One region of the Streptomyces sp. NPDC091292 genome, then DNA from elsewhere that is predicted to be linked to it. Evidence: riboswitches for the same ligand, from Rfam matches in the RefSeq annotation. Region 1 holds a riboswitch; each other region holds the start of a gene.
The links. A riboswitch is a leader RNA that binds a small molecule or an ion and turns the genes downstream of it on or off. The one in region 1 is predicted to bind S-adenosylmethionine.
Positions count from the first base shown of each region.

Region 2: another riboswitch for S-adenosylmethionine. It lies ahead of ACIQNU_RS17010 (glutathione S-transferase C-terminal domain-containing protein); the one in region 1 lies ahead of thrC (threonine synthase).
Region 3: another riboswitch for S-adenosylmethionine. It lies ahead of ACIQNU_RS06220 (aminotransferase class V-fold PLP-dependent enzyme); the one in region 1 lies ahead of thrC (threonine synthase).

Region 1 covers NZ_JBIVUQ010000007.1:356,835-360,943, reverse strand. Annotated here, with positions in the region: gene ACIQNU_RS21975 (trehalose-6-phosphate synthase) at 1-1,324, opposite strand, end outside; gene ACIQNU_RS21970 (glucosyl-3-phosphoglycerate synthase) at 1,524-2,471, opposite strand; SAM riboswitch class I at 2,649-2,813, shown strand; gene thrC (threonine synthase) at 2,831-4,109, shown strand, end outside.
Region 2 covers NZ_JBIVUQ010000005.1:127,086-131,194, forward strand. Annotated here, with positions in the region: gene ACIQNU_RS17005 (AbgT family transporter) at 1-1,339, shown strand, start outside; gene ACIQNU_RS17010 (glutathione S-transferase C-terminal domain-containing protein) at 1,355-2,110, opposite strand; SAM riboswitch class IV at 2,410-2,554, opposite strand; gene ACIQNU_RS17015 (putative leader peptide) at 2,639-2,953, shown strand; gene ACIQNU_RS17020 (LLM class flavin-dependent oxidoreductase) at 3,030-4,109, shown strand, end outside.
Region 3 covers NZ_JBIVUQ010000001.1:1,264,297-1,268,405, reverse strand. Annotated here, with positions in the region: gene ACIQNU_RS06230 (rhomboid family intramembrane serine protease) at 1-664, shown strand, start outside; gene ACIQNU_RS06225 (Lrp/AsnC ligand binding domain-containing protein) at 661-942, shown strand; gene ACIQNU_RS06220 (aminotransferase class V-fold PLP-dependent enzyme) at 981-2,393, opposite strand; SAM riboswitch class IV at 2,595-2,711, opposite strand; gene trpD (anthranilate phosphoribosyltransferase) at 2,794-3,858, opposite strand; gene ACIQNU_RS06210 (cytochrome bc complex cytochrome b subunit) at 3,993-4,109, opposite strand, start outside.

The DNA.
Region 1 (4,109 bases):
CGTCGCCCATCGAGAGCGCCGTGTGCAGGGCGTCCGCGGTGCCGGACACGTCGTACGGGTTCACTACGATCGCGTCGTCGCCCATCTCCTCGTACGCGCCCGCCTCACGGGACAGGACAAGGGCGCAGCCCGCGTCCGAGACGACCGGTACCTCCTTGGCGACCAGGTTCATGCCGTCGCGCACCGGGTTGACCAGGGCGACGTCCGCGATGCGGTACGCGGCCAGGGAGCGGGCGAAGTCGTCGTCCAGGCGGAGCATGACCGGGGTCCAGCCGTCCGTCCCGTACTCGGCGTTGATCTCCTCGGCGACCCGGCCGACCTCGGTCATGTAGTCCCGGTAGACGGCGAGGTCCTGGCGCGAGGGGTAGGCGAAGGCGATGTGCACGACGCGCTCGCGCCACTCGGGGCGGGACGCGAGCAGTTCCCGGTAGGCGAGCAGGCCGCGGACGATGTTCTTCGACAGCTCCGTCCGGTCGACGCGGACGACGGTCTTTCGGGGGGTGCCGTCGGGGGCGGTGCCGAGCTGGTCGCGGAGGGCGGCGATACGGTCCTCGACGTCCGGGCGGTGGGCGCGCTCGCGCAGGAAGTCGGCGTCCGCGCCGAGGCCGTGGACGCCGACGCGGGTCGTGCCCGTACCGCCGACGGCGTCCTTGCAGCAGGCCGTGAACGCGCCGGCCCAGCGGTGGGTCAGGAACGCGGCGCGGTCGGCGCCGAGGATGCCGCGCAGCAACTGCCCGGCGATGTCGTCCGGGAGCAGCCGGAAGTACTCGACGGGCGCCCACGGGGTGTGCGAGAAGTGCCCGATCCGCAGATCGGGGCGCAGCTCGCGGAGCATGCCGGGGACGAGCGCGAGGTGGTAGTCCTGCACCAGGACGGCCGCGCCCTCGGCCGCCTCGTCGGCGAGCGCGTCGGCGAAGGCACGGTTGTACGTCTCGTACGCGGCCCACTGCTGACGGAACTCGGTGCCGAAGGCCGGCTCGACCGGGATGTCGTAGAGCATGTGGTGGACGAACCACAGCACGGAGTTCGCGATGCCGTTGTACGCGGCGGAGTACACGTCGGGCGGGATGCCGAGCATCCGGACGCGCTGGCCGCCCGTGTCGGCGGGGTCGAGCGCCCCGCCCGTCCGCCGGACCGCCTCACGGTCGCCCTCGCCGAGGGCCGCGCACACCCACACGGCGCCGGCGTCAGGACCGATCGCCGACAGCCCCGAGACGAGCCCGCCACCACCTCGCCGTACGCCCAGGGAACCGTCCTCACGGACGTCGTACGAGACCGGACCGCGGTTCGACGCCACGAGGACGTGCCCTTGCGCAAAACCCATATCCGCATACCTGGCCCACCCCACGACCCCTCAAACACGCCCGGCCTGTATACGACCGGGGCTTGGCGCATTGCCTGGGTCCCGCGGGGACAGCTTTCCGCCGGGCTGTGTCCCGCAGGGACAACGCGTGGGCCTCCGTCGGGCTTCGTCCCGCAGGGACGCAGGGGTGCCGATGCCCCGCAGGGGCGAGGCCCGGTCACTACGCCACGCGTCGCGTCGCGTACTCCGCGATGTCCTCCATCGGCGGGCGCTCCTCCGTGTCCACCCGGTAGGTGCGGGGCTCGAAACCCCGCTCGCCGCGTTCGAACTGGGTGAGTTCGGGGCGGACCAGGTGGCCTCGGGCCAGCCGGAGCTGGGCGGTGCGGTAGATCGCGGCGGCCATGCGGCCGAGCGCCTGGCCGTCCTGGTGGCGGTGCTTGCGTACGCCGACGTCGACCTGCGCGAGGGCGTCGAGGCCGACCGTGTGCAGGGAGTCGACCAGGAGGCCCAGCTCCACGCCGTACCCGACGGGGAACGGGAGCCGTTCCAGGAGCGTCCTGCGGACCGCGTACTCGCCGCCGAGCGGCTGCACGAACCCCGCGAGCAGCGGCCAGTGCAGATTCAGCAGCGGGCGCGCCATCAGCTCGGTGACCCGGCCGCCCTGCCCCTCGGCCGAGCCGAGCGGCCGGTCGTACATCGCCTTGACGAACTGGACCTCCGGCTCGGTCAGCAGCGGCCCCACGATCCCGGAGACGAAGTCCGCCGAGAACTCGCGCAGATCCGCGTCGACGAAGCACACGATGTCGCCGCCGGTGACCAGGAGCGACCGCCACAGCACCTCGCCCTTGCCGGGCACAGCGGGCAGCCGCGGCAGGATCTCGTCCCGGTGCACCACGCGTGCGCCGGCCGCGGAGGCCACCTCGGCGGTCCGGTCCGTGGAGCCGGAGTCGATCACCACCAGCTCGTCCACGAGCGGCACCGACCGCGTCATCAGCTCCCGCCGGATCACGGTGACGATCTCGCCGACCGTCTCCTCCTCGTCCAGGGCGGGCAGCACGACGCTCACCGATGTCCCGGTGGCCCGTTTGGCGGCCAGGAGGTGGCGCAGGGGACGGTCGGACACGGACCAGGAGCGCTCGGTCAGCCAGCGCTCGACATCTTCCAGCACGGTCAGCGGCTCCTTCGCGGTCGACAAGGGGGGCCGGTACCGCCACCGGGGCGGCGGATTGTTACGTTCGTCTCGGGGTTCGGACGACTATCTCAACTGTCCTGGCCTTCGGTTACAGTCTTGAACAACGCCGGTGACCATCGCATGTCGGGGGTCGCCGCGACCACAACTTCATACCGCTCATCCAGAGGGGCAGAGGGATACGGCCCGTTGAAGCCCCGGCAACCCTCCAGCCGGTCTCGTCCGTGATCAAGGTGAATTCCGATCATGTCCGCGAGGCTCCCGGCTAGGGAAGGTGCCAAATCCGTCTCATGGCGAAACGCGCCATGAGGAAGATGAGGAGAAAGGGCCTCGCCTCCATGGCTGTACAGACTGTCGCTCCCGCCACCGACACCGTAGACCTGGGCCCCGCATCGGCCCTCTCGTGTCGCGAGTGCGGCGAGAGGTTCCCGCTCGGCCCGATCTTCGCCTGCGAGCTGTGTTTCGGCCCGCTCGAAGTGGCGTACGACCTGCCGCTCGGTGACCCGGAAGCGCTCCGTAAGAAGATCGAGTCGGGCCCCGACAACATCTGGCGGTACGCGCCGCTGCTGCCCGTCCCCGCCGATGTCGCGTCCAAGCCGAATCTGAACCCGGGCTGGACGAAGCTGGTCAAGGCCGACAACCTGGCCCGGGAACTGGGGGTCCAGCCCGGCAAGCTGTTCATCAAGGACGACTCGGGCAACCCCACGCACTCCTTCAAGGACCGTGTCGTCGCGCAGGCCATCGAGGCCGCCCGCGCCTTCGGTTTCACGACCCTCTCGTGTTCCTCCACGGGCAACCTGGCCGGCGCGGTCGGCGCCGCCGCCGCCCGCGCGGGCTTCCGCTCCTGCGTGTTCATCCCGCACGACCTGGAGCAGGGCAAGGTCGTCATGGCCGCGGTCTACGGCGGCGAGCTGGTCGGCATCGAGGGCACGTACGACGACGTGAACCGTTTCTGCTCCGAGCTGATCGGCGACCCGCTGGGCGAGGGCTGGGGCTTCGTCAACGTCAATCTGCGCCCGTACTACGGCGAGGGCTCCAAGACCCTGGCGTACGAGATCTGTGAGCAGCTCGGCTGGGAGATCCCGGACCAGCTCGTCATCCCGATCGCCTCGGGCTCCCAGCTCACGAAGATCGACAAGGGGCTCCAGGAGCTGATCAAGCTGGGGCTCGTCGCCGACAAGCCGTACAAGATCTTCGGCGCCCAGGCCGAGGGCTGCTCGCCGGTGTCCGCCGCCTTCAAGGCCGGGCACGACGTGGTGAAGCCGCAGAAGCCGAACACCATCGCCAAGTCCCTCGCCATCGGCAACCCGGCCGACGGCCCCTACGTCCTCGACATCGCGCGCCGTACCGGCGGCGCCGTGGACGACGTGGACGACGAGCAGGTGGTCGACGCGATCAAGCTGCTCGCGCGGACCGAGGGCATCTTCGCCGAGACGGCCGGGGGCGTGACCGTCGGTGTCACGCGCAAGCTCATCGACGCGGGCCTGCTCGACCCCGCGCTGACGACGGTCGTGCTGAACACCGGCGACGGCCTGAAGACCCTGGACGCGGTGGCGCCGACGACCGGCCCGACAGCGACCATCCGCCCGAGCCTGGACGCGTTCCGCGACGCGGGCC
Region 2 (4,109 bases), on a different contig from region 1:
TCAGAATCTGCTCAGCGGCGACGGCCTCGCCATGGCCGTCTCCACGATGATCAGCAACTTCGCCTCGTTCCCGCCGATGGCGACGATCGTCGTGGTCATCATGGGTGTCGCGGTGGCCGAACGCAGTGGATTCCTCGCCGCGTCGATGAAGGTCGGCGTCTCCCGTGTGCCCGCGTCCTGGGTCGTGTTCGCGGTCGCCTTCGCCGGCACGGTCGCCCATGTCGCGTCCGCCGCCGCGTACATCATCCTCGTTCCTCTCGGCGGGCTGGCGTTCCGTGCGGTGGGCCGCTCGCCGATCCTCGGCATCGTCGTCGCCTACACCGCCATCGCCTCCGGTTACGACGCCAGCCCGATCCCCACACCCAACGACGCGATCTTCGCCGGGATCACCACGGCCGCCGCGAAGATAGCCGGGGGAGAGGGCGCGTACGTCTCCCCGCTGAGCAACTGGTTCTTCAACATCGCGTCCTCCCTCGTCCTGGCCGCCGTCATCACCCTCGTCACCCGCTTCGTCCTCAGCAAGCGGCCCGACCTGGACCCCGATCCGGACGCCGATCTGGAGGACATCGGCGCGCTCCGGCTCAGCGACCGGGAACGCTCGGCGCTGCGCCGCGCCGTCACCGCCCTCGTCGTCGCGCTCGTGGCGCTCACCGCCGTGGTGCTCCCGCACTCCTCGCCCCTGCGCGGCGAGGGCGGCAGCATCGTCGAGTCCCCGCTCCTGGACGGCATCGCCGTCGTCGTCGCCGTCCTGTTCGCGCTCGTCGGTGTCGTCTACGGAGCGTCGGCGGGCTCGGTCACCAAGCCCGCCGACGTCCCGAAGCTCATGGTCGAGGGCGTCAAACAGATGGCGCCGGTCCTTGTGCTGTTCTTCGCCATCGCCCAGTTCCTCGCCTACTTCGACTGGACCCGCATCGGCGATGTCGTGGCCGTCGAAGCGGCCCAGGCGCTACGGAACAGCGGCATGCCGATCCTCGTCGTCTTCCTGCTGATCCTCCTGCTTCTGACCCTGGTCAACATCATGGTCACCAGCGGATCCGCCATGTGGGCCCTCGCGGCGCCCGTCCTGGTCCCCATGCTGATGCTCGTCCAGGTCCCGGCCGAGACCACCCAGGCACTGTTCCGGATAGCCGACTCCGGCTCGACCGCCATCACGCCCATGAGCCCCTACTTCGTGATGGCGCTCGGCTTCCTCCAGCGCTACCGGAAGAGCGCGGGCATCGGCACCCTCGCCTCGTACACCCTTCCCCTGGCCGTCGCGATGACGACCGCCTGGACCCTGCTGTTCCTGCTGTGGTGGACCCTCGGGATTCCCCTCGGCCCGGGAGCGCCTGTCCGCTGACCCGGCAGACCGGGGTCATGCCGCGCTGTGGCCCACACCGACCGTGCCGACCGCGCCGTGAAAGGCCGGATGACCGCCGAGGCGTCGTACGTAGTTCCGGAGGCCGTCGTACGAGGAGACGCCGTGGGACGCGTCGAGGCGGACGAGTGCCACCCAGAGGTCCACGTCGGCGGCTGTCAGCACGTCACCCAACGCGTAGGGCCTGTGCGTGAGTTGGCGGTTCAGCAGATCGAGTCGCGGCGTCACGCGCTCCGGCCGGGAGGCCGGCGTGACGTCACGGTCGAGGAGGTCGCGGAGGGCGTCGATCCGCGCGGCGAGAGCCGGCGGGCGGAGTGCGGCGATGCGCGGGTCGCCGGCGTCGGCGGCGTCGGCGGCGAGGCCGCCCAGGTCACGAAGGATGTCGGGCGTGTGGTTGCTGACCACCCGTCCGCTCCATCGGTCGCACAGCGCGGGCACGGTCAGCGGACCGTGGTAGTGGTGCCAGGTGGCCTCGTACGCGCTGCGCAGCGAGGCGAACGCGTCGGATGTGCCGTCGGTGCGGGCGAGGACCGTGGTGGCGACGGACTCCTTGAGGCCGAGCAGGTCCAGGGTGATGGAGACGCGCAGTGAGCGCGGACAACTCGCCGACAGGTGGAGGAGATAGCGGTGGGGCGCGGGGTAGAAGCCGCCGGCGAGGCCGACGCCGATGCGGCCACGGAAGCGGTGCGGGCGGGACGACGGGCGGGACGAGAGGGCCGCCGTGCCGGCACCACGCGAAACTGTCTCGGTCATGACTCTCCCTTGGGGGAACGAGGAAGCCCCGTCTCCGCCGTGCCCGCGTCGATGCGTGAGGAGGCGGAACGGAACCACTGCGCCTGTGTGTTGAGTACCGCGGGGTCTGCGGGTCTGCGGGGTCTGCGGGGACATGAGGGGTCTGCGGGGCCCGATGGAAGGGCCGGACCCGCGTACTACCGGACCCGCGTACTAGCAGGCGCTGGAGACGCGCAGCAGATCGATGTGCAGGCGCCTCGTCAAACAGTTCCAGGGCGATTCCATGTCCACCGGTCCACATCCGGGGCTCGCGAGACGCGAGACCACGCTTGCCCCGCCGCCGCGACGGGACCCGGTCGTCACCCGGGGCACCCCGTCGCGGTGGAAGGGTTGCCTGCCAGCGGGCCGGGGCCGATGACCGCACGAGCAGGCGAACCTGCCCGATGGGCGCTGACAATCGTGACCGTCCCCGCCAGTGTCATCGCGCTCCGTGAAGCCGTCAAGAAGGGGCCGTCGGCCGTCTCACGACGTGGTCACACTCCATCCGGGATGCGGGAATCTCCCGCGGAGCGGCATCGTTATGGCTCAAGACGTGGCGCGGGGCCCGGCATTGCGCACGGCTGTGGCCCTCACGTAGCGTCCCGAAGAGGTGACGAGTGCCGAGGCCGCAGGTCGGAGGTGAAGGACGTGGCGCGAGGGAAAGCGGCGGGAGGGCTGGTGGCGCACAGGCAGGACCTGACGTCCGTGTCCGTCCTCCGTGTCGTCGCCCCGGCCCCGTATCGCCCCGTGCCTGTGCCCGTGTACCTCTACTCCCGGCCGCACATCGACCTGAAGCGTGTCGCCGGCGCGCTCTGTAGTTCCTGACCTGACTGTCACTCCGCCGCCCTCTCCCGACCGGGGCGCGGCGACCCGTACAGCCGATCAGGAAGGCATGCCCGCCATGACCTCAGCATCCCCGTCACGCCCGTCACCCGCTTCGCCCCCCGCCTCCGCCGCCCCGCTGCACCTTGCCGTCGCGCTCGACGGTGCGGGCTGGCACCCGGCCGCCTGGCGCGAGCCGGTCGCCCGCCCCCGGGACCTCTTCACCGCCGGATACTGGACCGATCTGGTCACCGAGGCCGAACGCGGCCTGCTCGACTTCGTGACGATCGAGGACGCACTCGGGCTCCAGTCCTCGCACTTCTCGGCACCCGACGGCCGCACCGACCAGGTACGCGGACGCCTCGACGCCGTTCTCATCGCGGCCCGCGTCGCACCGCTGACCAGCCACATAGGACTGGTGCCGACAGTGGTGGCCACCCACACGGAGCCGTTCCACATCTCCAAGGCCATCGCGACCCTCGACTACGTGAGCACCGGCCGCGCGGGCGTCCGCGTCCAGGTGTCCCCGCGCCGGAACGAGGCCGCCCACTTCGGCCGCCGTAGCGTCCCGGAGTTCCGTTTCGAGGATCTGGACACCCCGGGCGTACGGGAGGCGGTCGTCGGCCTCTTCGATGAAGCCGCCGACTACATCGAGGTCGTACGGCGGCTGTGGGACAGCTGGGAGGACGGTGCCGAGATCCGCGACGTGTCCACGGGCCGCTTCATCGACCGCGAGAAGCTGCACTACATCGACTTCGAGGGCAAGTACTTCAGCGTCAAGGGCCCCTCGATCACACCCCGCCCGCCCCAGGGCCAACCGCCCGTCACCGTGCTGGCCCACGCATCGGCGTCGGGCGCTCCGTTCGGTCTGGTCGGCCGCTCCGCGGACATCGGCTACGTCACCCCGCACGACACCGACCAGGCCCGAGCCGTCGTCGCCGCCGTCCGCGCCGCACAGGAGACGGCCGGGCGCGCCCAGGATCCCGTACACCTCTTCGGCGATCTGGTGGTGTTCCTGGACGACGAGCCCGGCGCGGCGGCGGCCCGACGGGACCGACTCGACACGCTCGCGGGCCGGCCGTACGACAGCGACGCCCGGATCTTCACCGGCACGCCCGCCCAACTGGCCGATCTCCTGGAGGAGTTGCGGTCCTCCGGG
Region 3 (4,109 bases), on a different contig from region 1:
GCTCGTCGCCGCCTGCTGTCTGGTCTTCGTCTTAGGGCCGGGCTCGGGGCTGAACCCGGTGTACGGGACCGGGGACGAAATCCTTGTGGCGCAGCGGGCGTACTTCGCGCGCTGGGGGGTGATTCCGGCGGACCTGTTCAGCGGTGACCCGGGCGCCGCGGTCACCCCGGCGACCGCCCTGTTCATCCACGGCACCTGGCCGCACCTGCTGGGCAACATGCTCTTCCTGTGCGTCTTCGGGATCATGGCCGAGGAGCGGATGGGCCGGTTCCAGTTCGCGCTGTTCTATCTGTGCTGCGGCTACTTCGCGCTGTTCGGGTACGCGCTGGTGCACGCCGATTCGACGCAGACCCTGGTGGGCGCGTCGGGGGCGATCGCGGCGGTGCTCGGCGCCTTCCTCTATCTCTTCCCCAAGGCACGCGTCACCAGCGTGTTCCCGTTCCTCTTCTTCCTGCCGCTGCGCTTTCCCGCGTGGATGGTCCTGCCGTTCTGGGCGTTACTCCAATGGCTGGCCACGGGCCAGGACAGCCAGGGTCCCGGGGTGGCGTATCTGGCGCACCTGATCGGCTTCTTAGTGGGGTTCGTCTACGCGTGGGGGCGTTGCGGGCGGACGGCTAGAGTGAGGCAACCAGCCACGGCCACCGAGGGAGACAGCAAGCCGTGATCACCGCGATCGTGCTCATCAAGACCAGCGTGGACCGCATTCCGGAGATCGCGGAGTCGATCGCCGCGCTGGACAGCGTCAGCGAGGTCTTCTCGGTCACCGGCACCTATGACCTGATCGCCATGGTCCGGGTGCGGTCCCATGACGATCTGGCGGATGTCATCCCCGGCCGTATCAGCAAGATCCCGGGCGTCGAGGGCACGGACACGCATGTGGCGTTCCGTACGTACTCGCAGCACGACCTGGAGGCCGCTTTCGCGATCGGCCTGGACTCCTGATTCCTGCTGCCTGCTGCCTGATTCCTGATTCCTGATTACTAGCGGGACCCTTCGCTTCCGGTGGCCGGGACGCAGCGGCCGTCCTCGGTGCGGTAGGTCCACCGCGCGCCCTCGGTGACCAGCTCCCGGACGGCCCGTACGAAACGCTCCACATGCTCGTCGGGCGTGCCGGCACCGAAGCTGACCCGGATGGCGTTGAGGGACGGCTCCCCCGGCGCCGCCTCAGGCGCCCCGCACTCGCCGGTGTCGCCCGGCTCCGCGCCGAGGAGGGTGCGGACCAGCGGGTGGGCACAGAACAGACCGTCGCGTACGCCGATGCCGTACTCGGCGGAGAGCGCCGCCGCGAAGTGCGAGCTGTTCCAGCCGTCGACGACGAAGGAGAGGACGCCCACGCGCGGGGCGTCGTCGCCGAACAGCGACAGGATCCGCACCTCGGGCACCTCGGCGAGGCCCGTGCGCACGGCGTCGATGAGCTGCCGCTCCCGCGCCACGAGCGAGTCGAAGCCCGCCTCCTGAAGGGCCGTGCAGGCGGAGGCGATGGAGTAGGCCCCGATCACATTGGGCGAGCCGGCCTCGTGCCGGGCGGCGCTGTCGTGCCACTCGACGTCCACTCCGCCGTCGGCGCGGCGCGCGACCTTCCGTGAGGCGCCGCCACCGGCGAGGTACGGCTCGGCGTCCCGCAGCCAGTCGGCGCGCCCCGCGAGCACACCGGAGCCGAACGGCGCGTACAGCTTGTGTCCCGAGAAGGCGACCCAGTCGACGTCCAGTTCCTGGACGGAGACGGGGTGGTGGGGCGCGAGCTGGGCGGCGTCGAGGACGATCCGGGCGCCGTGCGCGTGCGCGGCGGCGGCCAGCTCCCGCACCGGCCACAGCTCGCCGGTCACATTGGAGGCGCCGGTGACACAGACCAGGGCCGACCCCTGCGGATCGCGGTCGGCGAGGGCGCGCTCCAGGGTGCGGACGGCGTCGGCGTGGGTGCGGGGCGCGTCGAGGTAGGTGGTGCGGGCGTCGCGCCAGGGCAGCAGCGAGGCGTGGTGCTCGGTCTCGAAGACGAAGACCTCGCAACCGGCGGGCAGCGCTGCGGCGAGCAGGTTCAGCGAGTCGGTGGTGGAGCGGGTGAACACGACCTGGTCGCCGTCGCGGCAGTCGAGGAAGTCGGCGACGGTCTTCCGGGCGTTCTCGAACAGGTCGGTGGAGAGCTGCGAGAGGTATCCGGCGCCGCGGTGGACGCTGCCGTAGTACGGGGCGTAGGCGGCGACGTCGTCCCAGACGCGCTGGAGGGCGGGGGCGCTGGCGGCGTAGTCGAGGGCGGCGTACGTGACATCGCCGCCGGTGACGAGCGGGACGCGGACGTCACGGCCGAGGACGGGCAGCGGGGTACAGCCGGCTTCGGCGGAAGGGGCAGTGGCGGTGGCGGTGGCGGTGGCGACGGCAGTGGTGGCGACGGACATGGCGAACTCCCGTGAGTGGCAAGCGAGATGACCGCGCCGTCGGGGGCCGCGCGAAGACGCGGGCCACACCAGGACGGCACGGGAAGGGGGGGACGATCACACCGGACGGGGGTGTGTGCGGAGGCGGGGCTCTGCGCCCTATCGCATTCGCTTGCTCACGAGACTGCTCCCTCGACGACCAGGACCCCTGGTGGAGCGAGGGGTCCGCGCTTGCCGTAGACCTCGCTGCCTACGACCTGGTCTTCACCCGGGGCACCCCGCCACGGACGGAGGGTTGCCGGACAGCGGGCCGGGGCCGATTCGCTGTCACTCATGACCTGCCGAAATTATGACAGACACCCGGAGGCCGGGCCAACGGGCGTCCAGATAGCGGACCCTGCGGGCCCCCGGGGGCCGTCCGTCACTTCGAGGTGGCGTTCACCCAGCGCTCCAGGGTCCGCCGCGCCGATCCCGAGTCGATGGACTCGGCGGCACGGGCCAGCTGGGCGCGGATCTGTTCGGTGAGAGGCCCGTCGCCCGGTGCCAGGGCGACCAGCGCGGCGGCCGAGTTGAGCAGCACCGCGTCCCGTACGGGCCCTGTCTCGCCGGCGAGCAGCCGCCGGGCGACCTCGGCGTTGTACGAGGCGTCGGCTCCGCGCAGCGCCTCGACGGGCACCAGCTCGATCCCCACGTCCCGCGGGTCGAACGCCTGCTCGCTCACCGCGCCGTTCCGCACCACCCACACCTTCGATGTGGCGGTCGTCGTCAGCTCGTCCAGTCCGTCGTCGCCGCGGAACACCAGCGCCGACGAGCCGCGCTCGGCGAGCACCCCGGCCATGATCGGCGCCATCCGGGCATCCGCGACACCGGTCGCCTGGGCCTTCACACGGGCCGGATTGGTCAGCGGGCCGAGGAAGTTGAAGGTGGTCCTGATGCCCAGTTGACTGCGGGCAGCGGCCACATGGCGCAGCGCCGGGTGGAACTTCACCGCGAAGCAGAAGGTGATCCCGGCCTCCTCGGCGACCTCGGCGACCCGCTCGGGCGTCAGGTCCAGATTGACGCCGAGCTTCTCCAGGACGTCCGACGCGCCGCTCGCCGACGACGCGGCCCGGTTGCCGTGCTTGACGACCTTCGCCCCGGTCCCGGCGACGACGATCGCCGACATCGTGGAGATGTTGACGGTACGGGCGCCGTCCCCGCCGGTGCCCACGATGTCGACGCTGGGCCCCGGCACCTCGATCACCCGGGCGTGCTCGTACATGGTGCGGACGAGTCCGGAGATCTCCTCGACGGTCTCGCCCTTGGCCCGCAGCGCGACCGCGAACCCGGCGATCTGCGCGTTGGTGGCCTCACCGCGCAGGATCCGGTCCATCGCCCACGCCGTGGCGTCCGCGCCCTGGTCCTGCCCGGACAGAAGCGCGTCCAGGACCCGGGGCCAGGAACGGCCCGCCGTGGTGTCGCCTCCAGCGGGGGTCACAGCGCTCATGGTCGCTCCTGGGTCGTAGACATGCGTACCGACGTACCGACAGGGCCACCCTATCCAGCCGTGGGGACAGCGAAGAGCCCCGTCCGGGCTGTGGACGGGGCTCTCGCTGTGGCGACCTGATGGCGACCAGGGCGTCAGTGGTGACCGTGACCGCTGGTGATCTCCTCGTACTCCTCGACCGTCGGCTTCGGGATCTGGCCGTCCTCGCCGTAGTAGCCCTTGGACAGCTTGGCCCGCAGCTTCTGGCCGCG